DNA from 4 places in the Streptomyces sp. NPDC028298 genome. Region 3 is predicted to be linked to each of the others. Evidence: riboswitches for the same ligand, from Rfam matches in the RefSeq annotation. Region 3 holds a riboswitch; each other region holds the start of a gene.

Region 1 (6,906 bases), on a different contig from region 3:
ATGGCCGACCACCAGGACGACATGCCGTCGACCAGCTCGCCCGTACCGTCGGCCAGCCGCAGCCGGACCCCGCTCGCCGACTCCACGACCAGCGGTTCCTGGCGGCCGGGCATGGGCCCGTACGGATGCCAGACATGCCGCCGGTCGAGGTCGAGCAGTTCCCGCGTGGACAGCTCACGCATTGGGCGCGAGATCCGTTCCGGCACCGCGACGGCGTACGGACACCAGGTCCGTACGGGCCTCGGCGGGCGCCTCGGCCGGAGCCACCGGCGCCGAACCGCACACACCGCCGCCCTCGTGGGACCCGCAGCCCCCTTCGGCGTGCGATCCGCATCCGGCCGCCGCGCCGTGCGAACCGCACCCCGCCTCCGCGTGCGATCCGCAGCCGCCGGACGGTGCGCGGTGCTCGGGCAGCGTCACCTCGCCCGCGTTCTCCACCTCGAAACCGGCGTCCGCGATCATCTCCAGGTCGGCCTTGCCCGCCTGGCCCTCGCTGGTGAGGTAGTCACCGAGGAAGATCGAGTTGGCGAGGTTCAGGGCCAGCGGCTGGAGGGTGCGCAGATGCACCTCGCGGCCGCCGGCGATCCGGACCTCCACGTCCGGGCAGACGAAGCGGACCATGGCCAGGATGCGCAGACAGCGCTGCGGGGTGAGGTTCCACTCCTTGGCGAGCGGCGTTCCCTCGAACGGGATCAGGAAGTTCACCGGAACGGAGTCCGGGTCGAGCTCGCGCAGGGCGTAGACGACGTCGACGAGGTCCTCGTCCGACTCGCCCATGCCCGCGATCAGGCCCGAGCAGGCGGACAGCCCCGCCGCGTGCGCCTTCTGGACGGTGTCCACCCGGTCGGCGTACGTGTGGGTGGTCGTGATCTCCCCGTACGTCCCCTCGGACGTGTTCAGGTTGTGGTTGTAGGCGTCCGCGCCGGCCTCGCGCAGCCGCTCGGCCTGGCCGTCGGAGAGCAGACCGAGGCAGGCACAGACCTCGACGTTCTCGTTCTGGTCCTTGATCGCCTTGATCGTGTCGGAGACCCGGTCCACGTCACGGTCCGTCGGACCGCGCCCGCTGGCCACCAGGCAGACCCGCTTGGCGCCCCCGGCCAGCCCGGCCGCCGCGGCCTTGGAGGCCTCCTCCGGCTTGAGCCAGGTGTACTTGAGGATGCCGGCCGTGGAGCCGAGACGCTGCGAGCAGTACGAGCAGTCCTCGGGGCACAGGCCCGACTTCAGGTTGACGAGATAGTTCAGTTTCACCCGTCGGCCGAACCAGTGACGGCGCACCTTGCCGGCCGCGGCCACCACGTCGAGTACGTCGTCGTCGGAGGTGGCCAGTACGGCCAGCGCCTCGTCGCGGGTCGGCAGCTCGCGCCGAAGCCCCTTGTCCACCAGCGTGTTCAGCAGGTCCATGAGGTCCGATCCTGGACCATGCGACCGCTCCCGGCCAAGGAGAGTTTGCACAACAGAGATGGTTCGACGTGTGGGTATTGCCACATCATGCGCCGCCGGAGCGCCCGCTAGGGTCTGTTCACTGCCTACAAAACACCGCCACCGCACCACAGCGAGACCCGGAGGACCCATGGCGTTCGGCTGGATCGACGAGCAGGCCGAGGCACGCCGCCGGGCCGGACTCGTGCGTACGTTGCGCCCGCGCCCCGCCGAGTCCCCGCTCCTCGATCTCGCGAGCAACGACTACCTCGGGCTCGCCCGCCATCCGGAGGTCACCGAGGGCGCGGCCCGTGCCGCACGCCTGTGGGGCGGCGGTGCCACGGGCTCCCGGCTCGTCACCGGCACCACCGAACTCCACACCGAGCTGGAACGCGAACTGGCCGACTTCTGCGGCTTCGAGTCCGCGCTCGTCCTGTCCTCCGGCTACGCGGCCAACCTCGCCGCCGTCACCGCGCTCGCCCCGCACGGCTCACTGATCGTCTCGGACGCGGGCAACCACGCCTCCCTGATCGACGGCTGCCGGCTCGCGCGCGGCACCACACAGGTCGTCCCGCACGCGGACCCCGACGCCGTGCGCAAGGCGCTCGGCACCCACGACGGCCCCGCCGTCACCGTCTCCGACACGGTCTTCTCGGTGGACGGCGACGCGGCCCCGCTCGCCGAACTCGCGCTCGCGTCCCGTGAGTACGGCGCCGGACTCGTCGTCGACGACGCGCACGGGCTCGGGGTCCTGGGCGACGGCGGCAGGGGCGCCGCGCACGCCGCGGGGCTCGCGGGGGACCCGGACGTCGTCGTGACCGTCACGCTGTCCAAGTCGCTCGGCAGCCAGGGCGGCGCGGTCCTCGGCCCGGCGGCCGTGATCGACCACCTGATCAACGCGGCGCGCACCTTCATCTTCGACACCGGCCTGGCGCCGGCGGCGGCGGGCGCGGCGCTCGCGGCCCTGCGCCTGCTGCGCCGTGAGCCGGAGCGGGCCGCTCGGGCGCGCGAGGTGGCCAGGGCGCTGCACGCGCGATTGACGGCGGAGGGTCTCTCCGCGGTACGACCGGATGCCGCGGTCGTCTCCGTGCGGGCACCGTCCCCCGAACGGGCGGTGCGATGGGCGGCCGACTGTCGCGAGGCGGGCCTCGCCGTCGGCTGTTTCCGTCCCCCGTCGGTGCCCGACGGTGTTTCGCGGCTGCGACTGACGGCCCGCGCGGACCTCACCGAGGAGCAGATCGAGCACGCGGTGGACGTGATCAGCCGGAACCGGTGAACCGGTGGAGCGGTCGATCGACGAGCGGGTGGAGCGTTCGGCCGGACAGATGCAGGGGTGGCCGGCCGGTGGTGCGGTGGAGCGGTGAACCGTGCGGGGTCAGTTCAGCCCGGTGATGAACCCCTCCCAGACGTCCGGGGTGAACAGCAGGGCGGGTCCCGCGGTGTTCTTGGAATCGCGCACCGCGACCATTCCGGACCAGGGTCCGGTGCCCGGGCGTGCGGTCTCGACGCAGTTGTTCATCCCGGTACTGCGACTGCTGCGCAGCCAGCGCACATGGAGCAGCGAAGTGCTGGAGGGTACGTACCGAGGCATTGCAGACATGACGTGCCTCCTTACGTGTCGTCGCCTATCGAGGCGATGTAGTCCAACGAGTCCTCGGGTGAAAGGGCGTGGAACTGAAGGGCGTTGAAGGCCTCGGCGTATGCCTGGAGGTCTTCTTTCCGTTCGAGATAGAGGCTACTCGTCAAGTGGTCGAGAACAACCACATCCAGATCGGTTGTGTTCGGAAATGAGAAGATAACGAAAGGGCCGGTCACGCCGATGTGCGCGCCGGCCGCGAACGGCAGTACCTGGAGCCGTACTTGAGGCAGCACGGCGGCCTCCCGCAGCCGGCGGAGCTGGCGTGCCATGACGTCGGGGCCGCCCACCTCACGGCGCAGCACGGCCTCGTCCAGGACGGCGGACAGTTCGAGCGGCGGGTCCGAGCGCAGCACGTCCTGCCGGGCCAGACGCACTTCGACCAGGGCGTCGAGCTTGCTCTCCTCCAGTCCGTCCACGGCGGCCCGCGTCACCGCGCGGGCGTACTCCGGTGTCTGCAGCAGACCGGGCACGACGGAGGTCTCCAGGGTGCGCATCGCGCTGGCGCCGGACTCCAGGCTGATGAAGTCCCGGTACTCCGGCGGGAGGACCCCGCGGTACGCGTGCCACCAGTGGTGGCGGCCGTTGACCTCGGAGCCCGCCAACACGACCAGGAGCCGGCGCAGTTCGGGATCCTCGACGCCGTACGCGTGCAACAGGCGTTCCACATCGGCCGGTTTCACCCCGCTGGTGCCGGTTTCGATGCGGCTCACCTTCGACTGGTGCCAGCCGAGCAGGCGGGCCGCCTCCCCGCTCGTGAGCCCCGTGCCCGCGCGCAGCGCGCGCAGTTCGGCTCCGAGCTTGCGGCGGCGCACCGCGGGACCGTGCTGCATGGCTGTTCTCCTTACTCCTTCCAAGTCGTCCGAATACGCTCTGCCGACGCAGAGTTCACCGCATCGAGCGACAGATATATGCATTACTCGGTGGATCGCACCCGCGACCGGCCCGGTAATGGCAGTCTGGCGCAAGCACCAGTCCGGGACCGTACTCGAACCATCCGCTCGGTGTCGGGCTCCGGTCCCGTGGGAAAGGGACGAACGTCGCCATGGCAGACCATCAGGAAGCATCCGTCACCCTGCCGAGCGAACCGGTCTCGGTTTCCGTGGCCCGAAATTTCGTCGCCGAAGTGCTGTCCGAATGGGGCCTGCCGGGGGACTGCGACGTCGCCGAGACCGTGCGGCTGATCGTGTCGGAACTGGCGACCAACGCCGTGCAGCACACGTTCGGGCAGTCGCCCACCTTCACGGTCGGCGTGCGTCTCGACCGGGAGGAGCGGCTGCTTATCGGGGTCACCGACAGCCATCCGCGCTTTCCGAAGCGGCTGCCCGCGGCCGTCCAGCAGGACAACGGCCGCGGCATGGTGATCATCCGTTGGCTCACCGCCGAATGCGGCGGCAGGCTCACCGTCGTACCGACCCGGGAGGGCGGCAAGACGGTCTCCATCGAGCTCCCGTGGACGGTGCCCGTCCAGCCGGTGCCGGCCGGGTGGCCGCCCCAGGAGCCCTGAGGGGCGCCGCCCCGAGGCGACCGGTCGTCATGGCCCTTGGGGCGGCGGCGGTCGTCAGCGGCCCATTGAGGCCGCGGCGGTCGGCAGTGGCATTGAGGGCGCGGCGGTCGTCAGTGGCCCCGTGAAAGCCGCGGCGGCCATGGTCGGCCCACAGGGGCCGCCCCCGGCCCCGGTCGGCCCGCGAGGGGCCGGGAGGGCGTCACGGCGGCCCTGAGGGCGCTCGCGCCGGGGCGGCGAGGGTCCGCCGCCCCGGGCGAAAGGGTCAGCCGACCCTGCCGTACCAGACGCTTCTCGTCCAGATCTTCTGGAGCTTCACCACTTCCCCGGTCTTCGGGGAGTGCCAGATCTTTCCCTTACCGGCGTAGATGCCGACGTGGTACACGTTCCGGCCCGAGTGGAAGAACACGAGGTCACCGGCCTTGCGGTGCGAGGCCGAGACATGGTGCGTCTTGTTGTACTGGGCCGCGGCCGTACGAGGCAGCTTCTTGCCCGCCTTCTTGTACGAGTAGAGCGTGAGCCCCGAGCAGTCGAAGCGGTGCGGTCCGGTGGCGCCCCACTGGTAGGGGGAGCCGTGCTTCGACGCCGCGACCTGGAGTGCCCGCGTCGCGACGGTGGCCGCCTCGGCGTCTGGTGCGACACCGGGAACCACCAGGCTGCCGCCGACGGCGGCAAGTGTGAGCGCCGAGGCCGTACCGGCCCGGGTCCACAGCGACGGGACACGATTGAGCGCAGTCATGCGCAACCCTTCGTCAGCCGCCTGTGAAGGATGACCTGTCGGATTCGGGCTGGCGAAGTTGCCCGGCCGCTGCTGCGGCTTCACCCCAAGGGCCGCCCGGAACTGTTCCGGCGACCCGTCTAGCTGGGTCCTCCACTCCTGCCGATCCACTCCTGTCGACCGGGCATCCGGGCGGCGGCAGGACTCGGCGTCCGCCCGGACCGCCCCGCCGCTGTGGCGGGGGCTTGTCGTCGGAAGGGATCTTCACTCATCAGAGTCGGAAAATCCGAGCGGAACCGGTGTTTTGTGGGCTTACTCACCACTCGACTGTTCGAGTGAACACCCCTCCGTTCGAGCACGTGTTGGGGACGGCGATGAGGCCCGCACCTGCGACGACGGGGCCCATCCGGCGTCCGGACTCAGCGTGTTGCGCAACTCGGAGGGGTCAGGGAAGGGACCGATGAATACGCCGTCAGGGGGTACACCATCCGGTCCGTTTGAGTCGTGGTCCGGACGTCATGCCGCTTCGGCGCGGGCCGGCCCGTCGGTGGGGGTCCGTCAACTTCCGGACTCGGGAGGCACCGTGACCCGGGCCGCCCGCCGCTCTCCGCCGAGCACCCGCAGGGCCTGCGCCAGCGTCGGGGCGTGCACCTCGCTCTCGCCCCGCTGATGCATCAGCGTGAGCGCGTCCCGCAGGGCCTCCGCCTTGCCGACCAGTGCCTGAGCCGCCCTCAGGCCGCGATAGGTGTCTCCGGGGCGGGAGGGGTTGATCCGGCCGAGGAGGTCGACGACGTCGAGATAGCGGTCGATGAGTTCGGCCTCCGCGCGGGTCAGCGCGGGCAGCGGGGGAAGGTCCGGGATCATCGGCCGCTCACCTCGCGCCGGGCGTGTCGAGCGCGGACCTGCGGCTCGGGACGATCCGGTCGATCAGCCCGTAGGCCAGGGCCTCCGGCGCGTCGAGGATCCTGTCGCGCTCGATGTCCGCCGCGACCTGCTCCGGACTCCGGCCCGTGTGGCGCCCGAGCATCTCCTCCAGCGTCCGACGGGTCCGCAGCAACTCCTCGGCCTGGATGAGCAGGTCGCTCGCCTGGCCCTGGAGCGGCTCGGCCGCCGACGGCTGGTGGAGCAGGAAGCGGGCCCCCGGCAGTGCGAGCCGCTTGCCCGGAGTGCCGCCCGCCACCAGTACGGCCGCGGCCGAGGCCGCCCGGCCCAGGCAGACCGTCTCGACGTCGCAGGTGACGAACCGCATCGTGTCGTAGATCGCGGTCATCGCGGCGAAGGAGCCGCCGGGGGAGTTGATGTACAGCGAGATGTCCTGCTCGGGCGCCTGGTGTTCGAGGTACATGAACTGGGCCGTCACGTCGTTCGCCGACGTGTCGTCGATCGGCGTCCCGAGGAACACGATCCGCTCGCTGAGCAGCTTCGCGTACGGGTCCAGGGTCCGGTGTCCCGCGCTCGTGCGTTCCGTGAACTCGGGCAGGACATAGCGGGCGGACGGGCTGTCCATGGCGCGCCTCCTCAGATCGACGTCTGTAAAAAATGTACAGGACGTACGTCTCTGTGGAAGAGGGCCCTGCTGAGAGCAGAAACGGCGGCATGCCCGGACGGGAAGGTGGCCGAGGGTGCCGT
Region 2 (6,906 bases), 840 kb from region 3:
ACCACTTCTCCACGAAGGAGAAGCTGGTCGCCGCCGCGTTCACCCACGCCGCCGAGGACGACCTCGCCCATCTGCGCAAGCTGCTCGGCCGCCGCACGACGGCCCTGCGCCGCCTTCGCGCCGCCGTGCGCTGGTACGCCCCGACGGGGCAGGCCAAGGGCTGGCGCCTGTGGATCGAGGGCTGGGCGGTCGCGCTGCGGGAGCCCGCGCTGTGCGAGGTCACCCGCGACCTCGACCGGCAGTGGAAGGCCGCCATGACCGAGGTGATCGCGGAGGGTGTGGCCGCCGGCGAGTTCCGCTGCCCGGACCCCGCGAGCGCGGTCCTCAGGCTCACGGCCCTGCTGGACGGCCTGGCGGTCCAGATGACCGCGTACTCCGGAGCGGTGTCACGGGCACGCACCCAGGAATGGGCCGACGAGGCCCTCGCCCGCGAACTGGGCCTGGAGCGCGAGGCGTTGATGGCAGCGGTGCGCTGACGCTCGCGTAGCCGCCCCGGTCCGGGACACGGTGAGCGGGGTCCCCGGCCCGCCTCGGGCCCGACCCGGCGCCTCCCCCGGACCGCGTGTCACCCGGCACCACGGTTCGGACCGTGGCACCGATGATCGTCCCTGACCCGCCGATGGCGAGCGGCGCCCGCCGCACACCCGGAGCGCTGCGCCCGCGCGATGCGGGTCAACCGAATCCACCGGCCGGGCCGGGTCATGCCCGTCGGCCGGTCGGCCCTGCCGGCCGAACCGGTTCGGTGCGCCGAACCGGTTCCGTCGGCAGGGCCGGTCGCCGTTCAGGCCACCGACTCGATGCGCAGCTTGATGTCGTCCGGGGACAGGGCTCCCTTGGCCGAGACGTGGTCGCCCGAGGACTCCCCGCGCAGGCGCCGTCCGATCCAGGGGACCAGGTACTCGCGCGCCCACTGGATGTTGTCGCGGCGCACCTCCAGCGTGCCGCGCGGCGGGAGGGGCGGCCAGGGCTGGTCCGGGTCGGCCGGGACCTCGAGGCCGAGGACCTGTCCGGCACGGAGCGCCACCCGGGTGTGCCCCTCGGGCGAGAGGTGCAGCCGGTCGCCGTCCCAGGCCCGCCGGTCCTGGATCGTCTTCAGGGACCAGAGGTCGAGGACGGGACAGCCGTAGCGGTCCGCGATGGCCCGCACGTGTCCGTTGTAGGTGGCGATCTTTCCGCGCAGATGCTTGAGCACGGGAACGCCACGGGTGTCGAAGCCGGTCGTCACCATGACGGTGCCGACGGCGGAGGTGAGGTCGGCGATCGCGCGCTCGAAGCGCTCCGCGACCTCGTCGGGGTCGGTGCCGGGGCGGATGATGTCATTGCCGCCGGCGCAGAACGAGACCAGGTCCGGGCCGAGTTCCTTGGCCCTCTGGAGCTGGGTCTCGACGATCTGGTCGAGCAGTTTGCCGCGCACGGCGAGGTTGGTGTAGTCGAAGTCGCCTTCGGGCCTGCGGTCCGCGAGAAGTACCGCGAACCGGTCGGCCCAGCCGACGAACGCTCCGTCGGGCCCAGGGTCGCCGACGCCCTCGGTGAAGCTGTCCCCCACCGCCACGTACGACCCGATCACTGATCTGTTGTCACTCTTCGAATCGTCTGCCACATCGAGCATGATTCACCTTTTGATGTGAGCTACGCGACCGTAGGGAAGGGTTGACGGGCGGTGAGATAAGCCACTCGCCAAGCATTGGTCAACTCTGGAATAAGGCCCGCGTCAAGGCTGTTGAAGCAGCGATCGGCCCGAGGCCGCGCCGCGGGAACACCGAAGGCCGGAACCCCGGGGATCATGGGGTCCGGCCTTCGGAGATCTTCCTGCCGTCAGGAGCAGGAGGAGGAGGGGGTCAGCCCACCGCGACACCGTGCGAGCGCAGGTACGCGACCGGGTCGACGTCGGAGCCGTAGTCCGGAGTGGTGCGGATCTCGAAGTGCAGGTGCGGTCCGGTCACGTTGCCGGTCGCGCCGGAGAGACCGATCTGCTGTCCCGGGGTCACGGTCTGGCCCGCCGAGACGGACAGGGACGACATGTGGGCGTACTGGGAGTACTTGCCGTCGGCGTGCTGGATGACGACCTGGTTGCCGTACGCGCCGCCCCAGCCCGCGGACACGACGGTACCCGCGGCGATGGACTTGATGGTGGTGCCGGTCGGGACCACGAAGTCCACGCCCGTGTGGTAGCCGCTGGACCACATGCTGCCCGCCACCTTGTAGCCGGTGCCGACGCTGCTGCTGTCGACCGGCAGGTTGTAGCCGGAGGAGCTGTCGGCGGAGGCGGTGTCGGGCGCTGCCGTGGCGGCGGCCGGGGCCGCCTGGGCGGACTTCGCCGGGGTGGCCGTCCGGGTGGACGTGTGCGTCGCCGAGTGGGCGGCCGAGGCGGCCTTCTTGCCGAGCGACAGCTTCAGACCGGGGTGGATCAGCGAGGGGTCGCTGCCGATCGCGGAGCGGTTGTCGGCGTAGATCTTCTTCCAGCCGCCGCCGACGTTCTGCTCGTCGGCGATCTTCGACAGGTAGTCACCGCGCTTCACCGCGTACGTCTTGGCCGTGGCGGCCTTGGCGGTCTTCGCGGCGGGGGCGGCGGTCGCGGCCTTCTCGACATGCTGCGCGACGGCGGCGGCCGGGGTCGCGGCGTGGGCGCCCGTGGCTCCCATCAGGGGCAGCGCGAGTGCGGCGCCACCGGTTCCGGCCACGGCGATCGAGCGGGTGAAACGCAGGGACTTGGGACGGCGGTGCTTACCCTTCGCGGGCATGACGATTTCCTCTCCGGCGCCTGCGGGGTGAGCTGTCGGGTGCGGGCTGGAGATGCCCGGCCGCGCTGCTGCGCGGCTGTACCCCTAGCCTGTTCCGGAAACCGGACCAGGCACGGAACCTGTGGGTCCCCCGCTCCTGCCGTGTACGGGTGAGTGTGCGGATTCCGGGCGGCGGCAGGATTGGGCGTCCGTCCGGATTGAGGCAGAACGTAAGCGAGATGAGAGCGCGTCGACAACTATGGGCGGTTTCTGTGCGCTCGCCTTTCTTGATCCATGGGGAAATCGCCGTCACCCTCCGTGGAGTGACGATCTTCCGGGCCGCTCAACCCGCCCGTGAATCCCGGTGTGTTGACAAATGAGGACGGCAACGCATCGTCACGAATATGACGCTCCTCACGCGACTCGCCCCAGGTTGCCTTATTCCAGGGCCAGTTGTTACGAAGGCGCCTATTCGGACAGAAGGGTCAGATGCGACGCGCGTGGATATCCGACACATTCGGATCCCCGAGCGAGAGGGTGCACAAAACGGCACCCCATTAATGCGGCATTTCATCGCAATCGCCCCGCCGTTCCGGCGGCACGAGAAGGGTGCGGCCGGACCCGCGACCGATCCCGAGCACTAATCGTGTGCACGTTCGATATGAGGCGGCCACGGAACCCTCTTCCTGGGCTTTCTGTCAGCCTTCCGCCCAGAGGGCGGCCGCCTGTGGACAACTCATTGCCCGAGACACCCATGTCGTATCGTCGAGAGCGCGAGCCGGTACAACTGCCGACGAGCGGCGCCGAGTCCAGCCCGGCGACGCCGGCGGCCGAATGGGAGGAGCCCCCGTGACGCAGCAGGTCCCGTCGACCGAGCCCGAGCTCGGCGGAGTGCGGAACTTCCGTGACGTGGGCGGACTGCCCACCGCGGACGGCCGGCGAGTGCGCTACGGGCGTCTGTTCCGCAGCGGCCACCTCGCGCACGCCACGGAGGAGGACGCCGCGTTCCTCACCTCCCTGGGCCTCCACACGATCTTCGACTTCCGCAACGCGGCGGACCAGAAGCTGGAGGGCCCGGACGTCGAGCTGCCCGGCGTACGGAACGTGAACCTCCCGCTGAGCGACCCCGCGGACGGCAGCGAGTTCTGGAAGATGGTCCGCGACGGCGACATCGACCAGCTCCGCGGACTCCTCGGTGACGGCAAGGCCGCGAACCGGATGATCAACTCCTACCGCACGATCATCAGCGAGCGCACCGCCGAGCACTCCCAGGTGCTGCACGCCCTGGCGGACGACAGCGTGCCCGCGCTGATGCACTGCGCGGCGGGCAAGGACCGCGCCGGGCTGTCCATCGCGGTCACCCTGCTCGCCCTCGGCGTCGAGCGCGAGGCGATCGTGACCGACTACCTGGAGTCGAACGCCGCGCACCGCCGTTACAAGGTCCACCGCAACGGCTCCTCGGCCGGCGCCTACTCCCCCGAGGTCATGGAACTGCTCAGCCCGCTGTTCGACGCGCGCGCCGAGTACCTGACGGCCGCCTTCGAGACGATCGAGGAGAAGTGGGGCGGCGTCGAGGCCTATCTCGAACAGGGACTGGGGCTCACGCCGGAGCTCAGGGAGCGCCTGCGCGCGCGGCTCCTGGACTGAGCCGGAGCCGCGCTCCGCGACCGCGGCTCTACTGGTTCTGCGCGCCCAGCGTAAAGAGCAGGTAGATGAAGGCCGCGAACAGGTGGCCGACGGCGACGTAGATGATCAGACGCACCCACAGGGCGCGCGGGAACCTGTCCTCCATGGACCGGCGACGTTCTGTGGGTTCGGTCATGACGTCTCTCCCGGGGTGGGGTGGCCGGTCGCCGGGCCGAGGCACAGCGCGGCGACGGGGCTCTGCAGCAGGGTGTGTACGAAGAGGAGATCGGCTCCGTCGCGCTCGGCGGCGGCGATGCGGTGCGGGGTCAGCGAGTCGAAGTGGGCGCTGTCTCCCGGCGCGAGGACGTGCGCGGTGTCCCCGAGGCGCAGACTGAGCCGCCCGTCGAGGACGTACAGCCACTCCTCGCCGGGGTGGACACGCACGATGTCACCCTGGGAGCCGTAGGGGACGTGCACGCGCAGGGCCTGCATGCCGCGGCCCGCGGAGCCCGCCTGCCAGTAGGTCCAGCCGCCCGCCGGGGCCGGCTCCATGTCGCCGGCGCGTACGATCGCGTCACGGTCGGGGACCGCCTCGCCGAGCAGTTCGGAGACCGTCGTACCGTAGACACGGGCCAGCGTGAGCAGCATCGGCAGCGAGGGCTGGCGCTGCCCGGTCTCCAGCCGGGAGAGATGGGCGGGCGAGAGTCCGGCGGCGCGGGCGGCGGCCTCCAGGGTGAGGGAGGCGCTGCGGCGCAGGGCGCGGAGCCGGGGCGCCACGGCGTGCAGCTCGGCGGACGGCTCGTCGACCGTCCCTGGTTCGGCAGGGCTCATGGAACCATTGAGCCAAACAATTACCTCTGGGGCAATTTTCTTGCCCCAGAGGCAAAAGACCTCTCAGCGGTTCGCCACCGCCTGCTTCACCAGCGTCTTCCCGAAGTCCCACATCAGCCCGCCGCCGTTGTGCGCGTCCTCCATCACCGCGGTGAAGGCCTCCACGAACCGGTCCACATCCCCCTCGTCGATGACCAGCGGCGGGATCAGTTTGATCACCTCCAGGTGGTCGCCGGAGACCTGGGTGAGGATGCGGTGGCGCTGGAGCAGCGGCACGACGACCATCTGCGCGAACAGCCCCTTGCGCGCGGCCTGGAGCATGGTCCAGCGGCTGCGCAGCTTGAGCGAGGCGGGCCGGCCGAACTCGATGCCGATCATCAGACCCCGCCCGCGCACCTCGCTGAGCAGTTCGTAGCGGTCGACCAGGGCCGCGAGCCGGGACTTCAGCAGCTCACCGGTGACGCGGGCGTTCGCGACGATCTGTTCGTTCTCCATCACGGAGAGCACCGCGAGACCCGCCGCCATGGCCTGGGCGTTGGAGCCGAAGCTCGCGGAGTGCACGAGGACCCGGTCCATGGAGGAGTAGACCTTCTTGAAGATCCAGTCCTTTCCGAGGGTCGCGCCCACCGGGACGTAGCCGCCGGACAGCGCCTTGGCGACGCACACCAGGTCCGGTTCGACACCCTCCTCGTGCTGGTAGGCGTAGAAGTCCCCGGTCCGGCCGAGGCCGGTCTGCACCTCGTCCGCGATGAGCAGCGCCTTGTGCCGGTGCAGCAGTTCCTGGGCGGCGCGCAGATAGCCGGGCGGGGACTCGTGGACCCCCTTGCCCTGGATCGGCTCCACGATGAGCGCGGCGACGTCGCCCTTCTTCAGCTCCCTGGCCAGGGCGTCGAGATCGCCGAGCGGTACGGCCGTGTCGGGCAGCAGCGGCGCGAAGCCGTCGCGGAATCCGTCCTCGCCGTTGACCGACAGGGAACCGGTGGTCAGCCCGTGGAAGGCGTGCGCGCAGTACAGGATCCTCGGCCTGCCGGTCGCGTACCGGGCGAACTTCAGGGCGGTCTCGACGGCCTCCGTGCCGCTGTTTCCGAAGAACACCCGGTCCAGATGCGGGCTGTGGGTGAGCAGCCGTTCCGCGAGCAGGCCCGGCAGCGGCTGGCAGTCGAAGCGGGTGAGGTCGGCGAGCGAGGCGTCGAGGACGTCGTGCAGCGCCCGCCGGACGACGGGGTGATGGCGGCCGAGGCCCATCACACCGAACCCGGCGAGCATGTCCAGGTAGTCGTCGCCGTCCGCGTCCCAGAAGTGCGCGCCCTCGGCCCGTTCGTAGACCTTGTCGAAGCCGATGGTGTGCAGCATGCGCGGGAGCTGGTGGTTCAGGTACTTCGTGTGCAGTTCGTAGCGCTCGGCTCCGCGCTCGGCGAGGAGTGCGCCGAGGTCGAACTCCCCCTTCTGGGCAGGGTCGGTCATTCCTGTTTCTCCTTGGACGACTCTTCCTCGGCCGGCCGGTCGGCGGCCTCCGTCACCTCGTACGCGGCCTTGGCCCGCTCGTCCCTGACGGCCAGCCCGGCGCTGATCCGTCCGGCGATCTCGACCGGCGTGAGTCCGATGTCGGCGAGCACCTCGGACCGTTTGGCGTGCGCGAGGAACTGCTCGGGGATACCGAACCGCCTTACGGGCACGTCGACTTCGGCGTCTCCGAGGGCCAGCGCGACGGCGGCGCCGACGCCCGAGG
Region 3 (6,906 bases):
GCCGCGGTCCGCCGCGCGAGGCGGGTGAACTTGCGCGGGTTGCCGATGGATTCGAGGTACATCAGGGCGACGTCGGTGTCCGGGTCCTCGTACCAGTACTGCAGGACGTCGTTGCCGGAGACGTCCGCGCGGTTCCCCGAGGAGACGAAGGTCGACACTCCGGTCACGCCGGTGACGCCGCCGCCGCGCCGGTGCAGCCGGGACAGCAGGGCGATGCCGATGGCGCCGGACTGCGCGAACAGGCCGATGCGTCCGGGGCGGGGCATCTGGGGGGCGAGCGAGGCGTTCAGCCGCACGTCGGGCGCCGTGTTGATGACGCCGAAGGCATTGGGTCCGATGATGCGCATCCCGTACGTGCGCGCGTGCCGTACGAGTTCCCGCTGGCGCTCGCGTCCCTCGGGGCCGCTCTCGGCGTAGCCGGCGGAGACCACCACGAGTCCCTGCACGCCGTGTTCACCGCATTCGGTGACGACCTGGGGGACGTGTTCGGCGGGCACGGCGACGACGGCGAGGTCGACTGGGTCGGTGATGTCCCTGATGGAGCGGTGGGCCGGGACCCCGTCGATCTCCTTCTCCTCGAGTGCCGCGTTCACCGCGTACAGGCGTCCGGTGAAACCGGCCTGGCGGAGGTTGTCGAGGACGCTGCGGCCGACCCCTCCGGGGGTGCGTCCGGCGCCGATGACGGCGACCGAGCCGGGGGCGAGCAGCCGCTGGACGGAGCGGGCCTCGGCGCGCTGTTCCCGCGCGCGCTGCACGGCCAGGGACCGGTCGGTGGGTTCGAGGTCGAACTCCAGGCGTACGACACCGTCCTCGAAGCTGCGCTTCTGGGTGTACCCGGCGTCCGTGAAGACCTTGATCATCTTGTTGTTGGCGGGCAGCACCTCGGCGGCGAAGCGACGGATGTCACGCTCGCGGGCCACCGCTCCGATGTGTTCGAGCAGCGCGGAGGCGACACCCCGGCCCTGGTGGGCGTCCTGTACGAGGAAGGCGACCTCGGCCTCGTCGGCGGGGGCGGAGGCGGGCATGCCGTCCGCGTTGATCCGGTCGTAGCGCACGGTGGCGATGAACTCGCCGCCCACCGTGGCCGCGAGGCCGACGCGGTCCACGAAGTCGTGGTGGGTGAAGCGGCGGACGTCCTTGGCGGACAGGCGGGGATAGGGCGCGAAGAAGCGGTAGTACTTCGACTCGTCCGAGACCTGCTCGTAGAAGCTGACCAGGCGCTCGGCGTCGTCGACGGTGATGGGCCTGATGCGTGCGGTGCCGCCGTCGCGCAGCACCACGTCGGCCTCCCAGTGGGCTGGGTACTCGTGCCGGTCCGACGAGGTCTGCATGGGCCCCAGAGTACGGCTCGCGTACGACAACGGCGCGGGGCAGTCTGAGGGTGACGGGCCTCGGAGCGGGTCTTCGGCCGGCACCGCGGCGGGTGGCTCCCGGGTCCGTCCGGGCACACCTCGCGATATGGAACAATGGTCTAGACAACCCTGAACACCCGAAGGGCAGCATCTCATGGCTGAGCGCCGCGTCAACGTCGGCTGGACCGAGGGCCTCCACGCCCGGCCCGCCTCCATCTTCGTCCGGGCCGCCACGGCTTCCGGCATCCCCGTGACGATCGCCAAGGCCGACGGCGACCCCGTCAACGCGGCCTCCATGCTCGCGGTCCTCGGCCTGGGCGCCCAGGGCGGCGAGGAGATCGTCCTCACGTCGGACGCCGATGGTGCGGAGGTCGCCCTCGACCGTCTGGCGAAGCTGGTCGCCGAGGGGCTCGACGAGCTCCCCGAGACCGTCTGAGACCGCCCCCGGGCAGTCGGACACGCACGGCCGAGCCGCGTCACCCTTTCTTCGGGTGGCGCGGCTCGGCCGTTTTCCGTGGGCTCCCCCGCACATTCCCCAGGTGTCACGCCCGCCTCGCACCGCGACCACGGGAATGACGCGCACCGGAATTCAGGGCACGCGAATAAAAGGGCATCAGAAATGAGCCCCCACCGAATATCCCTCTTTGTATACGGCGCCTGTGTTAAAGACGCGGGCCCGTCATGTTTACGGGATGTTGCGAAGTTCTCACACGGTCCGCCCGCTCGCCTCCGGGGAATCGGAGCCGGTGCGCGGCGCTGGCGCGCTCGGTGTGCAGGGCCGTGATCGCGCGGGCCCGCTCACTGTCCCCGCGGGCCACCGCGTCCACGATGCCGCCGTGCTCCGCCCAGGACTCCGCGGGGTCGGCCGGCGCCTCCACCGAGTACATCCAGGCGATCTTGTGGCGGAGCTGGGCGAGCGTCGAGGTCAGCGCGGGGCTGCCGGACGCCTGCGCCAGCGTCTCGTGGAACCAGCCGCCCAGCGAGCGCAGATCCTCGCTGTGGCCTCGCCTGGAGCGCTCCTGCCCCAGCCTGACCAGACCCCGCAGCACCTTGAGATGGGCCTCCGTGCGCCGCTGTGCGGCCCGCGCGGCCCCCAGCGGCTCCAGCAGCATGCGCATCTCCAGGAGGTCCGCCGCCTCCAGCTCCGTGGGCTCCGCGACACAGGCGCCCGCGTGCCGGCGGGTGACCACGAAGCCCTCGGCCTCCAGCGTGCGCAGGGCCTCGCGCACGGGGACGCGCGAGACGCCGTAACGGCGCGCGAGCAGTTCCTCGGTGAGCCGGCCGCCGCGCTCGTAGACACCCGCGACGATGTCGTCACGGATCGCCGTGCACACCGAGTGTGCCGGAATACGCATGACCGACCTCCGCTTTAATCCCCGTGAAACGCCGTCGATTGACGCTTGTTCAGTGACTCTATTGCAGGAAGCCTGAATTTCCGATGGCGGGCCTGAATCCATGGATATTTTTTGGACAGACGACGTCCGGAAACGACGATGCCCCGGCTCGGTGAGCCGGGGCATCGAAAACGGCGGGGAAGCCGCAAAGCGTTCGTCAGACGTTGACGCCGTGCGAGCGCAGGTAGGCGACCGGGTCGATGTCCGAGCCGTACTCGGCGGTCGTACGGGCCTCGAAGTGGAGGTGCGGTCCCGTGGTGTTGCCGGTGTCCCCGGAGAGGCCGATCTGCTGCCCCGGGGTGACGGCCTGCCCCACGGACACCCCGATGGACGACAGGTGGCCGTACATGGTGTACGTGCCGTCGTGCATCTTGATCACGACTTGATTGCCGTAGGCGCCGCCCCAGCCGGCCGTGACCACTGTGCCGGAGCCGACGGCGTGGACCGAGGTGCCGGAGGCGGCGTGGAAGTCGACGCCAGTGTGGCTGCCGGAGGACCAGAGGGCGCTGCTGGCCTGGTAGCCGGTGGAAACGTACGAACCCGTGATCGGCATGACGAACGTGTTCAGGCGCTTGCGCTCGGCCTCACGGGCGGCGCGCTCCTTGGCCTCACGGAGCTTGGATGCCTGCTCCGCGGCCTGCTTGCGCGCGGTCTGCTCGGCCTGCTTGCGCGCGGCGGCCTCGTCGGCGGCGCGCTGCTGCGCGAAGGCCTGGGCGTCGATCTGGTCGGCGACCGTGTCGTTCAGGGTGACGGCCTGGGTGAGCCCGGTCTGCTCGACGGAGGCTTCCGCAGCGAACGCGGGGGCGGCCAGGGTTCCGATCACGCCGGTGGTGGTGAGCGCCGCGACCCCGACGGCGGTCGTGGTGGTGCTGTGCACCCGGCTGCTCGTACGACGATGCTTGCCGGTGCCACAGGTGAACGCCATGTAGGGGCTGATCCTTTCCTTCCCTCTCGCCTACCGGGTTAGCTGACGGGTTCGGAGCAGGAAGGTCTCCTACGGGCCCCCTCCGAAGAGGGCGTCCGATTCACCCCAGGGACTGCGTGGGTCCCCGGCTCCCCTGACTCGCGTCTCGGGGACTCGGCGATGGCTGTCCGGTGCCGCGGGCGCGGCGCACTGCGTGACGAACAGCCGCCCCGACGCTAAACGGGGTGTCTTTCGAACAACAAACGGATCACGATTTTTGTAACGCATCCCACAGGGCAGAAGGGCAACCGCCGTACGAATACGGACATCTTGGGACCGGAGTCCGGAAAGAGAAGGGCCCTGACGGCTCTTCAGCCGTCAGGGCCCTCTTCCGTCCCACGGGTCCTACTCGGCTGCCACCACGGTGACTTCACCGATTCCGAGGGCCCTGACCGGGTCCGCGATCTGTGCCGCGTCGCCGACCAGGACGGTCACCAGACGGTCCGTCGGGAAGGCGCTCACGGCCGCCGCGGTGGCCTCCACGGTGCCGGTGGCGGCCAGTTGCCGGTAGAGCGTCGCCTGGTAGTCGTCCGGCAGGTGCTGCTCGACCTGGTCCGCGAGGGTGCTCGCGACGGCCGCAGCGGTCTCGAACTTCAGGGGCGCGACACCCACCAGGTTCTGCACGGCGACGTCGCGCTCGGTGTCCGTCAGACCCTCGGCCGCGAGGGTGCGCAGCACCTTCCACAGGTCGTCGAGCGCCGGGCCGGTGTTGGGGGTGTCGACCGAACCGCTGATGGCGAGCATCGCGGCGCCCGTGCCGTCCGGCGCGGAGCGAAGGACCTGTCCGAACGCCCGCACACCGTAGGTGTAGCCCTTCTCCTCGCGCAGGACGCGGTCCAGGCGCGAGGTGAGGGTGCCGCCGAGGCAGTAGGTGCCGAGGACCTGGGCGGGCCACACGCGGTCGTGCCGGTCGGCGCCGACCCGGCCGATGAGGAGCTGCGTCTGGACGGCTCCGGGGCGGTCGACGATGATCACGCGGCCGGTGTCGTCGGCGCTCACCGGCGGCACGGGACGCGGTTCGGCGGACGAGCCGGTCCAGGAGCCGAGGGTGTCGGCGAGCAGTTCGTCGAGGTCGAGCCCGGTCAGGTCGCCGACGACGACCGCGGTGGCCGTGGCGGGGCGGACGTGCCTCTCGTAGAAGGCGCGCACACCCGAAGCGTCGATGTTGCGGACGGTCTCCTCGGTGCCCTGGCGGGGGCGCGACATCCGCGCGGTCGCCGGGAACAGTTCCTTGGAGAGCTCCTTGGCCGCACGACGGGCCGGGTTGGCCGTCTCGTGCGGGATCTCGTCCAGCCGGTTGGTCACCAGCCGCTCGACCTCGCTGTCCGCGAACGCGGGGGCCCGCAGGGCGTCGGCGAGCAGGCCGAGGGCCTTGGCCAGACGCGAGACGGGCACTTCGAGGGACAGGCGTACGCCGGGGTGGTCGGCGTGCGCGTCGAGCGTGGCGCCGCAGCGCTCCAGCTCGGCGGCGAAGTCCTCGGCCGAGTGCTTGTCGGTGCCCTCGGAGAAGGCGCGCGCCATGATCGTGGCGATGCCGTCCAGGCCCGCCGGCTCGGCGTCCAGCGGCGCGGCGAGGATCACCTCGACGGCGACGACCTGCTGGCCGGGGCGGTGGCAGCGCAGCACGGTCAGACCGTTGTCCAGGGCGCCGCGCTCGGGGGCGGGGAACGCCCACGGCTTCGGCTGTCCGGCCTGGGGCCGCGGGTGGAAGTCCATGGTGGCGAGCTCGGTCACTTCGCCGCCTCCTCGTCGGTCTCGTCGGCGGAGTCGGCCGCCTCGGCGGCTTCGGCTGTGGTGGGTTCGTAGACGAGCACCGCGCGGTTGTCGGGGCGCAGGCGGGCCTTGGCGGCCTCCTGGACCTCTTCCGCCGTGACGTCCAGGACGCGCTGCACGGCGGTCAGGGCGAGCTGCGGGTCGCCGAACAGGACGGCGTACCGGCACAGTTCGTCGGCGCGGCCTGCGACGGTACCGAGCCGGTCGAGCCACTCGCGCTCCAACTGGGCCTGGGCGCGCTCCATTTCCTCTGCCGTGGGGCCCTCCTCGGCGAACCGGGCGAGCTCCTCGTCGACGGCGGCCTCGATGACCGGGACCTCGACGTCTCCGGACGTCTTCACGTCCAGCCATCCCAGGGAGGGCGCTCCGGCGAGCCGCAGCAGGCCGAACCCCGCGGCGACGGCGGTGCGGTCACGGCGTACGAGCCGGTTGTAGAGCCGGGAGGACTCGCCGCCGCCGAGGACGGTGAGCGCCAGGTCGGCCGCGTCGCACGCGCGCGTGCCGTCCTCCGGGAGGCGGTAGGCGGCCATCAGGGCGCGCGCCGGGACGTCCTCCTCGACGACCTCGCGGATCTGCTCGCCGATGACGTCGGGCAGCGAGCCGTCCCGCGGGGCGGGCTTGCCGTCGTGCCCGGGGATGGAGCCGAAGTACTTCTCGACCCAGGCGAGCGTCTGCTCCGGGTCGATGTCGCCGACGACCGACAGGACAGCGTTGTTGGGCGCGTAGTTGGTGCGGAAGAACGCGCGGGCGTCCTCCAGGGTGGCCGCGTCCAGGTCCGCCATCGACCCGATCGGGGTGTGGTGGTACGGGTGGCCCTCGGGGTACGAGAGCGCGGTGAGCTTCTCGAAGGCGGTGCCGTACGGGACGTTGTCGTAGCGCTGGCGGCGCTCGTTCTTCACAACGTCGCGCTGGTTCTCCATGGACTCGTCGTCCAGCGCCTCGAGCAGTGATCCCATGCGGTCGGCCTCCAGCCAGAGCGCGAGCTCGAGCTGGTGGGCGGGCATGGTCTCGAAGTAGTTGGTGCGCTCGAAGCTCGTCGTGCCGTTGAGCGAGCCGCCGGCGCCCTGGACGAGTTCGAAGTGACCGTTGCCATGAACCTGCTTGGAACCCTGGAACATCAGGTGCTCGAAGAGGTGGGCGAGTCCGGTCCGGCCCTTGACCTCGTGGCGCGAGCCGACGTCGTACCAGAGGCACACCGCGGCGACCGGGGTCAGATGGTCCTCGGAGAGCACCACGCGCAGGCCGTTGGCCAGGCGGTGCTCGGTCGCTGTCAGGCCGCCGGAGCCTGCCTCAGCTGTGGCCGTGTGACCCATGGGCATGTACGTCCCTTCGATCGCGGAACTGCGTCATTCCTGTCGGTCCTGCCACTGTATGCAAGCGCGCGGACGGCTGGCGAAGTTCCCGCACCTCGTACGCCGAGAGC
Region 4 (6,906 bases), on a different contig from region 3:
GGTGCCCTTCGACCAGCAGGCGACCACGACCTTCGACCACGCGGTCCACGGTCGGCCCGACACCGGCGGGAGCGAGGCCGACTTCGACCCGGCCGAGGACTTCGCGGACACGGACGGCCCCGACGACCACGACCCGTACGACGAGGACCGCGAGCGGCCGCTGCTGGAGGACCAGGAGGAGATCACCCCGGTCCGCCACCCCGCGCCCCGCGGTGGCTCCCGCGCCCGGCGCCGCAGCCCCGCGAAACGTTCCGCTCTGCTGACCGTCGCGGTGCCCTCGGCCTGTGTCATGGGGGTCGCGGGGATCGCCGCCGCCTCCGTAGGCGGTGTCGGCGGCCTCGGCGGGAACGACTCGAAGGACACCACGGCCAGCGCCTCCGACACGACCCCGGTGAAGCCGTCGGCCGCCAACGTCAAGCTGGACACCCAGCTCCAGAGTCTGTCCGCCGGAGCGGACGACTTCGCCGACCGGGCGAGCCGCACGCAGGAACGTATCGACCTCAAGGCGCAGCAGGCGACGGAGAAGAAGAAGGCGGCGGAGGAGGCGGCCCGCAAGGAGCGGCTGCGTCCGAAGTTCGCCCTTCCCGTCGGGCAGCACGGCCTCAGCGCCTACTTCGGCCAGGCAGGCGTCAACTGGATGTCCGTGCACACGGGCATCGACTTCCCCGTCTCCTACGGGACGCCGGTGATGGCCGCGACGGACGGGACCGTCCGGACGCAGTGGAACAGCGCGTACGGCAACATGATGATCGTGACCGCGATGGACGGCACGGAGACGTGGTACTGCCACCTCTCCACGTACAAGGTCGCCTCGGGCACCACCATCAAGGCCGGCGAGCAGATCGCCTTCTCGGGGAACTCCGGCAACTCGACCGGCCCGCACCTGCACTTCGAGGTCCGCCCGGCCGGCGGCGCGGCGATCGACCCGCTGCCGTGGCTGCGCAGCCACGGCCTGGACCCCACGTAACGACCCCGATCGCGGGCGGGAACCCGGCCGCCGCGTGCCCCCGGGCAGAAACCCGGCGCCCGTGGCCCTCGGCCGCCCGTCTCCGGACGGCCGACGGCCCCGCGCACGGTCTCGCGGACCGTCGCTCGCGGACTACAGCTTCTCCACCGGCGCGTACCGCAGCAGCAGCCGCTTCGGCTTGGGCTCTCCGAAGTCGACCGTCGCCTCCGCGTTCGCGCCCGTCCCCTTCACGCCGACGACGGTGCCGAGGCCGAACTGGTCGTGCGTGACCCGGTCCCCGACGGCCAGCGAGACCACCGGCTTCTCGGTGGCACCGCGGCGGGTGGCGAACCCGGAGGCACCCGAGGCCGCGGACCGCGAACGCGAGGACGAGAGCGAGGCGGCGACACCGGAGACGGGACCTGCGGGCCGGGACGCCGTCGCTCCCGTGCGCTTCCAGTCCAGATGGGTCGCCGGGATCTCCTCCAGGAAGCGGGAGGGCGGGTTGTACGAGGGCTGCCCCCACGCACTGCGCATGGAGGACCGGGTGAGGTAGAGCCGCTCACGGGCGCGGGTGATGCCGACGTACGCCAGGCGCCGCTCCTCCTCCAGCTCCTTGACCTGTCCGAGCGCGCGCATGTGCGGGAAGACGCCGTCCTCCATGCCGGTCAGGAAGACCACGGGGAACTCGAGGCCCTTGGCGGTGTGCAGGGTCATCAGGGTGATGACGCCGTTGCCGTCCTCCTCGTCCGGGATCTGGTCGGAGTCGGCGACGAGCGCGACCCGCTCCAGGAACGCGGAGAGTCCGGCCGGGGTCTCGTCCTCGCCGGTCTCCTGCTCGAACTCCAGGGCCACGGCGGCGAGTTCCTGGAGGTTCTCGATCCGGGTCTCGTCCTGCGGGTCGGTCGAAGCCTGCAACTCGGCGAGATAGCCGGTGCGTTCGAGGACGGCCTCCAGGATGGTCGCCGGGCCCGCGCCGGACTCGACGATCGTACGGAGGTCCTCCATGAGCGTGTTGAACCGCTTGACCGCGTTGGTGGAGCGCGCGGCCATGCCGTAGGCCTCGTCGACGCGGCGCAGCGCCTGCGGGAAGCTGATCTTCTCGCGCTGCGCCAGGGCGTCGATCATCGCTTCGGCGCGGTCGCCGATCCCGCGCTTGGGCACGTTCAGGATGCGGCGCATGGGGACCGAGTCCTCGGGGTTGGCCAGCACCCTGAGGTAGGCGAGGACGTCCCGGACCTCCTTGCGCTCGTAGAAGCGGACACCGCCGACGACCTTGTACGGCAGGCCGACGCGGATGAAGATCTCTTCGAAGACACGGGACTGCGCGTTCGTGCGGTAGAAGACCGCGACGTCGCCGGCCCTGGCGTCGCCCGCGTCGGTGAGGCGGTCTATCTCTTCGGCGACGAACTGGGCCTCGTCGTGCTCGGTGTCCGCGACGTAGCCCGTGATGTTCGAGCCGGCGCCCGCGTTGGTCCACAGGTTCTTGGGGCGGCGGGACTCGTTGCGCTCGATGACCGCGTTGGCGGCGGACAGGATCGTCTGGGTGGAGCGGTAGTTCTGCTCCAGGAGGATCGTCGTCGCGTTCGGGTAGTCCTCCTCGAACTGGAGGATGTTGCGGATGGTCGCGCCGCGGAAGGCGTAGATCGACTGGTCCGCGTCACCCACGACGCACAGCTCGGCCGGAGGCAGGTCGTACTCGCTGGGCGGTACGTCCACGGGGTGCTCGGAGGTCCCCACGAGTTCGCGGACGAGGGCGTACTGGGCGTGGTTGGTGTCCTGGTACTCGTCGACGAGGACGTGCCGGAAGCGGCGGCGGTAGTGCTCGGCGACGTCCGGGAAGGCGCGCAGCAGGTTGACCGTGGTCATGATCAGGTCGTCGAAGTCGAGCGCGTTGGCCTCGCGCAGCCTCGACTGGTACATCGCGTACGCCTGGGCGAGGGTCTTCTCGAAACCGTCGGCGGCCTGGGCGGCGAAGTCCTCCTCGTCGATCAGCTCGTTCTTCAGGTTCGAGATCTTGGCGCTGAACGACTTCGGCGGGAACCGCTTGGGGTCGAGGTCGAGATCACGGCAGACGAGGGCCATCAGGCGCTTGGAGTCGGCGGCGTCGTAGATCGAGAAGGACGAGGTGAAGCCGAGGGTCTTGCTCTCGCGGCGGAGGATGCGGACGCAGGCGCTGTGGAAGGTCATCACCCACATCGCGTTGGCGCGCGGGCCGACGAGCGCCTCGACACGCTCCTTCATCTCACCGGCGGCCTTGTTGGTGAACGTGATCGCGAGGATCTGGCCGGGGTGGACGTCGCGCTCGCCCAGCAGGTGCGCGATGCGGTGGGTGAGCACACGCGTCTTGCCCGAGCCGGCGCCGGCCACGATGAGCAGCGGGGAGCCGGAGTGCACCACGGCCGCGCGCTGGTTCTCGTTCAGTCCGTCCAGCAGGGCCGCGGGGTCCACGGCGGGCCTGGGCGCGCCGTCGCGGTAGTACGCGTCCCGGCTCGGCGGCAGGTCGAACTTCCCGCCGAACAGATCGTCCGGAACCGGCTCCGGTACGTGATCGTCCTCGGGCGGCGGCGGGTGTTCGTCCTCGTGGCCCGCGGAGGGCTTGAGGTTCGCCAGGAAGCTGTCGTCAAAGAGGCTGCTCATCGCTCTCCGAGTCTAGGCCGCCCCACTGACAGCCCGCCGCCACCCCGAGAACTCGGCCCGAAGTCGTGACGAGGCGCCCGGCGGACACCAAGTAAGCCCCCTGCCCTCGCCGAGACCCCACTCCGCGACCGTGCGCGACCGTACGGGCACCTGGCGTGAAGGGTCGCCCCGGACCGTGGTCGAGGCATGCGCTCGTCGCCGCCCGCGCCGCACCCGCGTCACCTGTGGCGTCTGCCGCACCTGGCGCACTGCCGCACTGCCGCTCTGCCACACCTGGCGAATGGTCACGAAAATGTATCGGACGTATCGGGCATCAACCTTCACACGGGCCACACCCGTTGGCTAGCGTGCTCGAAGGCCGCTCGACCGCATCCGGCGAACTCCGCCGGGCCGGGCGGCCTCCGCCGAATCCGGTGTGCCGCGAGGCCCCGGAGCCGGGGACCCACCGACTTTGGGGTGAATCGGTCCAACCGCCCCGTGGGGCACGGACCGTAGGGCAGCCTTCCGGAACCACCCGCCCGAACCCGACAGCTAACTCGGCAGGCGGATGACGGAAGGAGTCGCCTCTCTTGGCGTCACACCGCAAGGCGCGTCCCACCGGCACGCGCATCGGGGGCATACGGACCCCCTTCCTCGCCACAGCGGCACTCACCTCCGTGGCCCTGCTCTCCCAGACCGCCGACGCCACCCCCTCGGCCGAGCCCCGGCCCAGCATCGAAGAGGTCTCCAAGAAGGTCGACGACCTCTACCACCAGGCCGAGACCGCCACCGACAAGTACAACGCGACCCGGGAGAAGACCGCCGAGCAGCGCAAGCGCGTCGACACCCTGCTCGACGACGTCGCCCAGCGCACCGAGAAGCTCAACAGCGCGCGCGAGGAACTGGGAACGTTCGCCGCTGCGCAGTACCGCACGGGGGCCGCCGCGCCCTCCACCGCGACCCTGCTGCTCGCCGACAACCCCCAGGACTACTTCGACCAGACCCAGTTGATGAGCCGCCTGACGACCCGCCAGAAGGCGGCCGTCGACGACTACATCACGGAGCAGGCGGCCACCACCAAGAAGCGGACGGAGGCCACCGAGAGCCTGGAGTCGCTGACCGCCTCACAGAAGGCGCTCAAGACGTCCAAGGCCGACGTGCAGCGCAAGCTCTCCGAGGCCCGGGATCTGCTCTCGAAGCTGAACTCCGAGGAAAAGGCGCGGCTGGCGGCGATCGAGAAGAAGAAGCGGGAACAGGCCGCGGCCAAGGCGGCGGAGCTGGCGAAGCAGCAGGCCGCCGCAGAGAAGGCCGCCCAGTCGCAGTCCTCGTCGGACGGCACGGCCGACCCGGCCACCGGCTCGGCCGCCGGCTCGACGGCCGGGTCGTCGTCGGGATCGACGACCACGGGCTCCTCGTCGAAGGCGGCGGAGGCGCTCGCGTTCGCCCGCGCGCAGATCGGCAAGCCGTACGTCTGGGGCGCCACCGGCCCGGACTCCTACGACTGCTCGGGCCTGACCCAGGCCGCCTGGAAGGCCGCGGGCGTCAGCCTCCCGCGCGTCACCTACGACCAGGTGAACGCCGGCACGACGGTCTCCCTCGCCGACGCCCGGCCCGGCGACCTGGTCTTCTTCTACGACGACATCAGCCACGTCGGCATCTACATCGGCGACGGCATGATGATCCACGCGCCGAAGCCGGGAGCGTACGTCCGCGAGGAGTCGATCTACTACGACGGCACCTCGGCGATCCACAGCGTGGTGCGCCCGGCGTAGCCCGGACGCGGAAGCCCGTGCCGCGGGGCACGCGCGCCGGGGTCTGCCGATCCCCGCGCGCGTGCCCCGCGTTTTCGTCGCCGCCCGCGCGTGGCCCGCCCGCAACCGCTCGACGGGTCCCTAGCATCGACGCATGCCAGACACACCGGACATGACGGACACCATTCCGCTCCGCGCCTGGTGGGCGGGGTGGGCCCCCGCCGCCGGCGCCGCCGTCATGGCCACCGGCATCCTCTCGACCGGGCTGTACCTGACCGGCTACGAGGTCCTGTCGCGGATCGCGCTGGTCCTCGCGTCGCTCGCCTGGGTCGGGCTCGCCTCGGACTTCCTCGCCCGACTGGTGGGCGACCGGGCGCAATGGGTGCGACGGGCCGCCGCCCCCGCGGGGCTCGACGCGGTCGCGGCGACCACCGTGCTCGGCACCCGGTTCGCGACCCTTGGATGGCGGACGCTCGCCGAGGTCCTGCTCGCGCTGTCGGCCGTGCTCTGGCCGGTCCTGCTGCTGACCGTGCTGCGGCACTGGCGGCGCCGCATGGCGGGAGAGGTGTTCCTCGTCTGCGTCGCCACGCAGGGGCTCTCGGTCCTCGGCTCGACGATCGCCGCCGAGGTGGGCTCGGACTGGCTGGCGCACGCCGCGATGACGCTGTTCTGGGTGGGGGTCGCGCTCTACGTCGTATCGTTCGCGAACTTCGACCCGCGGGAGGTGCGGAAGGGCGCCGGGGACCACTGGATCGCGGCCGGCGCGCTGGGCATCTCGGCGCTGGCCGGGGCCGGGCTCGTCGTGGCGCACGACGTGAATCCGTATCTGTGGAACAACGACGACCAGGGCGTCCTGCGCGCCACGACCGGCGCGCTGCTCGTGCTGGACCTCGTCTGCTACTTCCTGCTGGCCGTCGCGGAGGTGGTGTGGCCGCGCCCGCGGTACGACGTACGGCGCTGGTCGTCCGTCTTCCCGATGGGGATGTCGGCGGTGGCCACGCTCGCGGTCTCGGCCGCCCTCGACGTCTTCTGGCTCAAGGGGACCGGGCAGGTGCTGCTGTGGATCGCGGTGGCGGCCTGGCTCCTGGCGGTCGTGGGTACCGCTCTCGCCTTCGGATCCGAGGTCAGGTCCACAGGACGGCGATGAAGATGTTCGTGACGGTCAGCAGTCCGACCAGGCCGAAGAGGCGCTTGTCGACCGTCTCGTCGTCCCGCTTCACGTAGACGAGCCCGAGGATCACGATCAGCAGGGCCAGCTTCACACCGATCTTGACGGTGTTCACCGTGCCGCCGTCGGCCTGGTTGAGCCCGACCAGGGCGACTCCGGTCACCAGCATGGTCAGCGCGCCGTGCAGCATCGCCGGGACGAAGCGGGCGGTGCCCTTGCCCATCGCCTTCATCTGCGTGAGGAAGCCGCCGAGGAGCGCGGCGATGCCGATGATGTGCAGGCCGACGAAGAGGTGGATGAGTACGCCCATGGGGCCGGAGCCTAACCGCACCCCCTGACGCCCCCGCCGACCGGGCCCCTCCCGACCGGGGCGCCCCAACCTCCACTCTCCCTCCACCCGACCGTCGCGCGTCACCCATAGC

Evidence for each region. A riboswitch is a leader RNA that binds a small molecule or an ion and turns the genes downstream of it on or off. The one in region 3 is predicted to bind cyclic di-AMP.
Region 1: linked by a shared signal. The riboswitch ahead of ACZ4TO_RS15755 (C40 family peptidase) and the one ahead of ACZ4TO_RS08040 (M23 family metallopeptidase) in region 3 are both predicted to bind cyclic di-AMP.
Region 2: linked by a shared signal. The riboswitch ahead of ACZ4TO_RS04555 (M23 family metallopeptidase) and the one ahead of ACZ4TO_RS08040 (M23 family metallopeptidase) in region 3 are both predicted to bind cyclic di-AMP.
Region 4: linked by a shared signal. The riboswitch ahead of ACZ4TO_RS20670 (C40 family peptidase) and the one ahead of ACZ4TO_RS08040 (M23 family metallopeptidase) in region 3 are both predicted to bind cyclic di-AMP.

What each region holds. Positions count from the first base shown of each region.
Region 1 is NZ_JBVHTL010000003.1:122,424-129,329, forward strand. Features, by position in the region: gene ACZ4TO_RS15725 (adenosylmethionine--8-amino-7-oxononanoate transaminase) at 1-182, opposite strand, end outside; gene bioB (biotin synthase BioB) at 175-1,401, opposite strand; gene ACZ4TO_RS15735 (8-amino-7-oxononanoate synthase) at 1,571-2,695, shown strand; gene ACZ4TO_RS15740 (DUF397 domain-containing protein) at 2,795-3,019, opposite strand; gene ACZ4TO_RS15745 (helix-turn-helix domain-containing protein) at 3,031-3,888, opposite strand; gene ACZ4TO_RS15750 (ATP-binding protein) at 4,101-4,562, shown strand; gene ACZ4TO_RS15755 (C40 family peptidase) at 4,825-5,298, opposite strand; cyclic di-AMP (ydaO/yuaA leader) riboswitch at 5,302-5,474, opposite strand; gene ACZ4TO_RS15760 (hypothetical protein) at 5,836-6,141, opposite strand; gene ACZ4TO_RS15765 (ATP-dependent Clp protease proteolytic subunit) at 6,149-6,784, opposite strand.
Region 2 is NZ_JBVHTL010000001.1:1,013,637-1,020,542, forward strand. Features, by position in the region: gene ACZ4TO_RS04545 (TetR/AcrR family transcriptional regulator) at 1-476, shown strand, start outside; gene ACZ4TO_RS04550 (SGNH/GDSL hydrolase family protein) at 782-1,567, opposite strand; gene ACZ4TO_RS04555 (M23 family metallopeptidase) at 1,839-2,741, opposite strand; cyclic di-AMP (ydaO/yuaA leader) riboswitch at 2,744-2,903, opposite strand; gene ACZ4TO_RS04560 (tyrosine-protein phosphatase) at 3,570-4,367, shown strand; gene ACZ4TO_RS04565 (DUF6126 family protein) at 4,396-4,542, opposite strand; gene ACZ4TO_RS04570 (helix-turn-helix domain-containing protein) at 4,539-5,177, opposite strand; gene ACZ4TO_RS04575 (aspartate aminotransferase family protein) at 5,241-6,641, opposite strand; gene dxs (1-deoxy-D-xylulose-5-phosphate synthase) at 6,638-6,906, opposite strand, start outside.
Region 3 is NZ_JBVHTL010000001.1:1,856,418-1,863,323, forward strand. Features, by position in the region: gene ACZ4TO_RS08025 (bifunctional acetate--CoA ligase family protein/GNAT family N-acetyltransferase) at 1-1,331, opposite strand, end outside; gene ACZ4TO_RS08030 (HPr family phosphocarrier protein) at 1,507-1,788, shown strand; gene ACZ4TO_RS08035 (GntR family transcriptional regulator) at 2,015-2,707, opposite strand; gene ACZ4TO_RS08040 (M23 family metallopeptidase) at 2,904-3,671, opposite strand; cyclic di-AMP (ydaO/yuaA leader) riboswitch at 3,684-3,840, opposite strand; gene ACZ4TO_RS08045 (M16 family metallopeptidase) at 4,056-5,444, opposite strand; gene ACZ4TO_RS08050 (M16 family metallopeptidase) at 5,441-6,802, opposite strand.
Region 4 is NZ_JBVHTL010000004.1:364,431-371,336, reverse strand. Features, by position in the region: gene ACZ4TO_RS20680 (M23 family metallopeptidase) at 1-967, shown strand, start outside; gene pcrA (DNA helicase PcrA) at 1,100-3,586, opposite strand; cyclic di-AMP (ydaO/yuaA leader) riboswitch at 3,979-4,147, shown strand; gene ACZ4TO_RS20670 (C40 family peptidase) at 4,156-5,337, shown strand; gene ACZ4TO_RS20665 (tellurite resistance/C4-dicarboxylate transporter family protein) at 5,471-6,463, shown strand; gene ACZ4TO_RS20660 (hypothetical protein) at 6,441-6,794, opposite strand.